One region of the Streptomyces sp. NPDC046909 genome, then DNA from elsewhere that is predicted to be linked to it. Evidence: riboswitches for the same ligand, from Rfam matches in the RefSeq annotation. Region 1 holds a riboswitch; the other holds the start of a gene.
What was found. Region 1 has a riboswitch for cyclic di-AMP ahead of ABZ928_RS29635 (C40 family peptidase). Riboswitches for the same ligand answer to the same signal wherever they lie in the genome.

Region 1 (3,675 bases):
GGCACACCGGGCGCAGCCACGAGCAAGTCACCGCGGACATCGAGCGGGACAAGATCATGGACGCCCAAGAGGCCGTGGAGTACGGGCTGGTGGACCGGATCATCCCCAGCCGGAAGGCCACCGCCGCGCCGCCCACCGGGCGGTGAGGGGCCGGTGCTCCCACCCGAACTCCCACCGCTGCCCGCCCTGACGCGCGCCGAGGGCGAGTTGATCGACCGTTATCTCGACGTGGTCGATCTGCTGGGCCGTATCAACCCGGCGCACCACGGCGACACCTACCGCGGACTGCGGGCCGCCCAGGCGCTCGTGGCCAAGGCGGCCGCACTGCGCGACGCGCTGGCGACGATGCATCAGCGCGGCGAGACCGAGGTGCACGCCGCGACCCTGGCGCAGGCGCTGCGGGTGCTCGACGGCGAGCGGCGCACCGCGCGGGTCGCCCTGCCGCCGCAGTGTCCGGACCGGGGTTGAAACGGACCAAATGACGTACCCCCATTCGGAGTAGACGCCTCTCCTTCGACTGGGCCGTCAGGCTTGCGCGACGCGCGTAGCCCGAGTCCGGAATGAGTGCCTCCGATGCTGGTCCGGGCGTCCTCGGACCCCTGGACAGTCCCTCGAACAGACGAGTGTCCACCCGAACGGGTGAGTGGTGAGTAACAACACAAATCCCCGATTCCATTGGGTTTTTCGGCATTGAGTGCGTGAAGATCCCTGTCTGACGACAAGCCCCCGCCACAGCGGCGGGGCGGTCCGGGTGGACGCCGAGTCCTGCCGCCGCCCGGATGACCGAGTCGACAGGAGTGGATCGGCAGGAGTGGAGGACCCAAGCACGACGGGTCGCCGGAGCAGCCTTCATCGGCCGTTCCGAGCAGCCCTTGGGGTGAAGCCGCAGTTTGCGGCCGGGCAACTTCGCCAGCCCGAATCCGACAGGTCATCCTTCACAGGCGGCTGACGAAGGGTTGCGCATGACTGCGCTCAATCGTGTCCCGTCGCTGATGGCCCGAGCCGGTACGGCTTCGGCTCTCACCCTCGCCGCAGTGGGCGGCTCCCTCGTGGTCCCGGGCCTCGCGTCCGATGCCGAGGCCGCGACACCGGCGACGAAGGCACTCCAGGTAGCGGCCTCCAAAAAGGGCTCCCCGTACAAGTACGGCGCCGCGGGGCCGCACCGCTTCGACTGCTCGGGGCTCACGCTCTACTCGTACAAGAAGGCCGGCAAAAAACTGCCTCGTACGGCGGCCCAGCAGTACAACAAGACCCGCCACATCTCCTCCGGCAGCCGCAAGGCCGGAGACCTCGTGTTCTTCCACTCGGGGTCGAACGTGTACCACGTCGGTATTTACGCGGGGAAGGGGAAGATCTGGCACTCCCCGAAGACCGGGGAGGTCGTGAAGCTGGAGAAGATCTGGACGAAGAGCGTCTGGTACGGCCGGGTCAAGTGACCCGATCCCGCGGGGGTGACGGCGACCTGACCCGCCGCCACCCTCGCGGGGCCGCCGTAGCGCCCCGCCTACGGTTCCTGCTGCCCCGCCGCTGACACCGGCTCCGCCGGGACGGTCCAAGGCAGTTCGATGGAAACCGTCTTGCCCCCCTCGCGCGTGGGCCGCACTCTCAGTTTTCCGCCGCACTCGGCGGTGAGCCACCGAATGATGACCATGCCTCGGCCGTTGTCCTGCTGGACAGCGGCCGGCAGGCGTTTGGGGAAGCGGGGGTGGCTGTCGGTGACGCCGATGCGCAGTTGTTCGTCACGGTCGAGATGGATGTCCACCGTGAAGGTGGGTGACTGCCCGAAGGTGTGCTGTACGGCGTTGGTGGCGAGTTCGGAGACGATGAGCCGGATCGTCTCCGCCACCTCGGTGTCCGCCGGCAGACCCCATTCCGCCAGGGTGCCGATGACATAGGTGCGGGCCGCGGAGACCGAGGCGGGATCGCTCGGCAGAGTGACGGATGCTTCCAGATGGTCTGCCATGGCGACGTCGTCCCTTTCCCACGGGACCGCAGTCCGACACGGAGCGGATGGTTCGAGTACGGTCCCGGACTGGTGCTTCGCCGCCAGACTGCCATTACCAGGCCCGTCACGGTGCCGATCCACCAAGATATGCATATATCTGTCGCTCGAAGCGGTGAACTCTCCGACGGAAAACCGTATTTGAGCGGCCCGTAAGGAGTAAGGAGTAGCCCATGCAGCACGGTCCCGCGGTACGCCGCCGGAAACTGGGCGCCGAACTGCGTGCGTTGCGCACGGGTGCGGGGCTCACCAGTGGTGAGGCGGCCCGGCTGGCGGGCTGGCACCAGTCCAAGGTGAGCCGGATCGAGACGGGCGCGAGCGGAGTGAAACCGGCCGATGTGCGGTTACTCCTGGACGTCTACGAGGTGCGCGACGGCCAACTGCGTGAGCTGCTGCTGGTGTTGGCGGGGTCCGACGAAGGGGGCGGACGGCACCACTGGTGGCACCAGTACCGCGGGGTACTGCCGACGACGTACCGCGACTTCATCAGTCTGGAGTCCCAGGCGAGCGCGATGCGCACGCTGGAGACCTCGGTGGTGCCGGGGCTGTTGCAGACACCGGAGTACGCGCGCGCGGTGACCCGGGCCGCGGTGGGCGGGCTCGACGCGGACACCGACGACAGACTGGACGCGCTGGTCGAGGTGCGGCTGGCCAGGCAGGACGTACTGCGGGCCCAGCCGCCGTTGGAGCTGAGCGCGGTGCTGGACGAGGCGGTGCTGCGCCGGGAGATCGGCGGGCCCGCGACGATGGCGCGGCAGCTGCGGAGACTGATCGAGGCGGCGCGGCTGCCCCAAGTGAGGCTTCAGGTGCTGCCGTTCGCCGCGGGAGCGCACATCGGCATCACCGGGCCTTTCGTAATCTTCTCTTTTCCGAGCACATCTGATCTGGACGTGGTTGTTCTCGACCACATGACGAGTAGCCTCTACCTCGAACGGAAAGAAGACCTCCAGGCCTACACGGAGGCCTTCAACACCCTTCAGATCCACGCCCTTTCGCCCGAGGACTCGTTGGATTACATCGCCGGGATAGGTGACGGCGCGTAAGGAGGCACCATGTCCGCAATGCCTCGGAACGTACCTTCCAGTACCGATTCCAGTACGGATCTGCACGTCGTGCGATGGCTGCGCAGCAGCTACAGCACCGGTGCGAACAACTGTGTGGAGACGGCTCGGCCGCTGACCGGCCCCCAGGCCGGTCTGCTCGCCGTGCGCGACTCCAAGAACCCGTCCGGACCCGCGCTGCTCTTCTCCCCCGAGAGCTGGGCGGGGTTCACGGCCGCGTTCTGAGCCACTCCGTCCGAAGCACGGCCGTGTCACGCCGACTCATGGTCGTGTCTCACCGATCACCTGTACAGCGCGTTCGATCTGCGCCTCGGAGAGGTCCGCGCGGGCGGTCAGCCTGAGCCGTGAGATGCCGTCGGGCACGGAAGGGGGCCGGAAGCAGCCCACGGCGAGACCCGCGGTACGGCAGTCCGCCGCCCACCGCACGGCCTGATCCGGGGACGGAGCGCGCACGGAGACCACCGCGGCGTCGGGGCGTACCGCCTCGTGCCCCGCGGCGGTCAGCCGTGCGTGCAGTTCGGCGGCCACGGTCCGGGCGCGCGCCGCGCGTTCCGGCTCGCGGCGCAGCAGGTTCAGTGCGGCGAGGGCCGCTCCCGCCGCGGCGGGGGCGAG
Region 2 (3,675 bases), on a different contig from region 1:
GTTCGGCTTCGAGATGGACGCGGACACGCTCACCGAGGTGCTCACCGTCGCGGTGGTCGCCGGTCTCGCCGCCGTCCTCAACCGGGTTGTGCGCCGCGGGGACCAGCGGCTCGCCTCGCAGCGCGAGATCGCCGAGGCCGCCCAGCGGGCGGTGCTGCCCGAGCCGGACGAGCGGATCGGCGGGTTCGAGATCGCGGTGCGGTACGAGGCCGCGCAGAAGGACGCCTTCATCGGCGGGGACCTGTACGCCGTGCAGGACAGCCCGTACGGGGTGCGGCTGGTGGCCGGGGACGTGCGCGGGAAGGGCATGGGGGCGGTCGCCGCGGTCGCCGTCGTCATCGGGGCGTTCCGGGAGGCCGCCGAGCAGGAGAAGACGCTGGAGGCGGTCGCGGGGCGCCTTGAGCGGGCGCTGGCGCGTGAGGGCACGCGGCGCGAGGGGCTGGACGGCTTCGAGGGGTTCACGACCGCCGTACTCGCCGAACTCCCGCACGGCGACGGGCTCGTACGGATCGTCAACCGCGGCCATCCGCCGCCGCTGCTGCTCTGTCCCGACGGGGCCGTGCGGCCGCTGCCCGCCGCCGAGCCCGCGCTGCCGCTCGGCATGGGCGAGTTGGGGAGCTGGCCCGACCGGGCGGAGGAGGCCGGCTTCCCGGGCGGGGCCACGCTGCTGCTGTACACCGACGGGCTGTCCGAGGCGCGGGACCGGCACGGGGAGTTCTACGATCCGGCGGCGCGGCTCGCGGGGCGGACCTTCCGTGCCCCGGGGGCGCTGCTGGCCACGCTCGTCGCGGAGGTCCGCCGGCACACCGGGGGCGGCGCGACGGACGACATGGCGCTGCTCGCCGTACGGCGGTCACGCGGGGTGAGCGCGCGACCGCCCTCCGCATAACAACTGACATACCGTCAATGGCTGTGAGGTTCCTGAGATTGTGGCGGCGCTGGGTCAACTCGCCCGTTTTTCGCCGCTCATGGCCCGTACGTCCAGCCGAAAATCGTTAATGATCAAGCGGAACAGCTTGGAATACCCAGGCCGGGTCTATTAACGTTCGATAACGCAGCGCGGTCGTCCCAGCCGTCACAAGAGACGGCTCCGTGCTCACGCGCTTAATCCCGCAAGGGAGCCGGGGAACCATCAACCCTGGGGTGAATCGCGCGAACGCCGCCGTGAACTCACGGCAGGTATACGCGCGTAGGAGACCTTCCTGCTCCGAACCCGTCAGCTAACCCGGTAGGCGAGAAGGAAGGAAAGGAGCACGCCCACGTGGCGTCAAACCGGCCTGCCCCCGAGGCCCCGTACGTGCCGAGCCAGCGCACCTCCACCGATGTCTTCGGCTACGGCAGCTACCACCACGACGAGGGCCCCCGCGAGGAGTGGAACCCCACCGAGGAGTCCCTCCGGCCGGCACGTGGCAAGCACCGGGTCGCCAAGCAGCGCGGCAACGGATTCGCCCGCAGCTCCACCGTCCTGGGCGTCGGTGTCATAGCCGCCGTCGGCGGGGCCGGCATGGCCAGCGCCAACACCGGCAAGCCGCCGGTCTCCATCTCGATGCCCGACCTGCCCAGCGTGGGCGGCGTCTTCGGCGGCGAGGACGAGGCCCCGCAGGGCTCCGCGACCGCGCTCAGCGACCTCGCCTCGACCGCCACGCAGGACCGGACCGAGGGCGCCTCGGACGCGGGTGAGACGCTCCGCAACCGGATCATGGCGCAGGCCGAGAGCCAGCAGACCCAGGTCGACAGCAAGGCGCAGCTCGCCACCCAGACCGCCCTCGCCGACGAGACCGCGAAGGCCGAGGCCGCCGCGCTGAAGAAGGCCGCGGACGACGCCGCCGAGGCGAAGAAGGCGGCGGAGAAGAAGGCCGCGCAGGAGGCCGAGGCCAAGCGTCTCGCCGAGCTCGCCAAGCAGTACACGCTGCCGACGTCGTCGTACACGATCACCTCGACCTTCGGTCAGGCCGGCTCGCTGTGGTCCTCCGGCTACCACACGGGTCTCGACTTCGCGGCTCCCACGGGCACGCTCATCAAGGCGATCCACAGCGGCACCATCACGGAGGCCGGCTGGGCCGGTTCCTACGGCTACCGCACGATCCTCACCCTCGACGACGGCACCCAGCTGTGGTTCTGCCACCAGTCCTCGATCAGCGTCAGCGTGGGCCAGAAGGTCAGCACGGGCGATGTGATCGGGCGCGTGGGCGCGACGGGCAACGTCACCGGTGCGCATCTGCACCTGGAGGTCCACCCGGGCGGGGCGGACACGGGGATCGACCCGATGGCCTGGCTGCAGAGCAAGGGGCTGAACCCCTGAGGCGGGCCTCCGACTGAGCACCGGCGGTTCTGACGCACACCCCCCGACGTCAGGGCCGCCGGTTATTTGTGGAATATCGGTTTCCGGTACGGGTGTTGGTCCCGTACATGACTTCTCTTCGCAAGCTGGGCACGTCCGACCTCGAGGTTTTCCCGCTCGCCCTCGGCGGCAACGTCTTCGGCTGGACCGCCGACGAGGCGCAGTCCTTCGCCGTGCTCGACGCGTACGCGGCGGCGGGCGGCAACTTCGTCGACACGGCGGACTCGTACTCGCACTGGGTGCACGGCAACACCGGTGGTGAGTCCGAGACCATCATCGGCTGGGGGTCCCCCCACGCCCTTTAGGCAGTGGGGGAGGGTCAAGGCGCGCGGCAACCGCGACGACGTCGTGATCGCGACCAAGGTGAGCCAGCACCCCGAGTTCCTGGGGCTCACGGCGGCCAACATCAAGGCGGCGGCGGACGCTTCGCTGCGGCGCCTCGGGACCGACCACATAGACCTCTACTACACGCACTTCGACAAGGTGGAGGTGCCGGTCGAGGAGATCATCGGCGCGCTCGACGAGCTGGTGAAGGCGGGCAAGGTGCGGCACATCGCCGTGTCCAACATCTCCGCCGAGCGGCTCGAAGCCTCCCTCGCCTTCTCCGAGCGGGAGGGGCTCGCCCGGTACGTGGCGCTCCAGCCGCACTACAACCTGGTCTCGCGCGACACGTACGAGGGTGAGCTCCAGGACCTGGCCGAGCGGACGGGCCTGGCCGCCGTCCCCTACTTCGCCCTCGCCTCCGGATTCCTCACGGGCAAGTACCGCGACGGCGAGGTGGTCGAGGGGGCGCGTGCCGCCGCGGGCGCCGGCAAGCACCTGGAGACCGAGCGCGGCCGCAAGGTCCTCGCCGCCCTCGACGACATCGCCGAGTCCCACCGGGTGCCGGTCGCCACGGTCGCCCTCGCCTGGCTGGCCGCCCAGCCGACGATCGCCGCCCCGATCGCGTCCGCCCGGACCGTGGAACAGCTGCCGGCCCTGGTGCGGGTGGCGGAGCTGACGCTGACGGAGGACGAGGTGGAGAGGCTGACGGAGGCGTCGGCGTAGGGGGCGGTGTAGGGGGCCGGCGCAGGGGGCTTCGGGCCTCAGGTCCGGTACGGGTTGTACCCGGGGTACTGCACCGCCGGGTACTGCGTCGCCGGATACCCGTGCATCGGCCAGTGCGTCGGCGGGATCATCACCGGGACCGGCGGGGCCGTCATCCGGGCCGCGTGGTCCAGGGCGGGGCGCGCCAGCTCGCGGCGTGCCCACAGCTCGCCCAGCAACTCCCTTTCCCGTACGACGAAGTCGGCGCCGGCACGGCCGCGGCGCCCCCGGTGCCGTAGGAACGCCAG

Region 2: another riboswitch for cyclic di-AMP. It lies ahead of ABZ928_RS13080 (M23 family metallopeptidase); the one in region 1 lies ahead of ABZ928_RS29635 (C40 family peptidase).

What each region holds. Positions count from the first base shown of each region.
Region 1 covers NZ_JBEYXC010000009.1:305,192-308,866, forward strand. Annotated here, with positions in the region: gene ABZ928_RS29625 (ATP-dependent Clp protease proteolytic subunit) at 1-146, shown strand, start outside; gene ABZ928_RS29630 (hypothetical protein) at 154-468, shown strand; cyclic di-AMP (ydaO/yuaA leader) riboswitch at 747-959, shown strand; gene ABZ928_RS29635 (C40 family peptidase) at 963-1,436, shown strand; gene ABZ928_RS29640 (ATP-binding protein) at 1,505-1,963, opposite strand; gene ABZ928_RS29645 (helix-turn-helix transcriptional regulator) at 2,176-3,045, shown strand; gene ABZ928_RS29650 (DUF397 domain-containing protein) at 3,055-3,288, shown strand; gene ABZ928_RS29655 (8-amino-7-oxononanoate synthase) at 3,325-3,675, opposite strand, start outside.
Region 2 covers NZ_JBEYXC010000003.1:912,106-915,780, forward strand. Annotated here, with positions in the region: gene ABZ928_RS13075 (PP2C family protein-serine/threonine phosphatase) at 1-889, shown strand, start outside; cyclic di-AMP (ydaO/yuaA leader) riboswitch at 1,092-1,250, shown strand; gene ABZ928_RS13080 (M23 family metallopeptidase) at 1,262-2,302, shown strand; partial or broken gene ABZ928_RS13085 (aldo/keto reductase) at 2,410-3,388, shown strand; gene ABZ928_RS13090 (PrsW family intramembrane metalloprotease) at 3,427-3,675, opposite strand, start outside.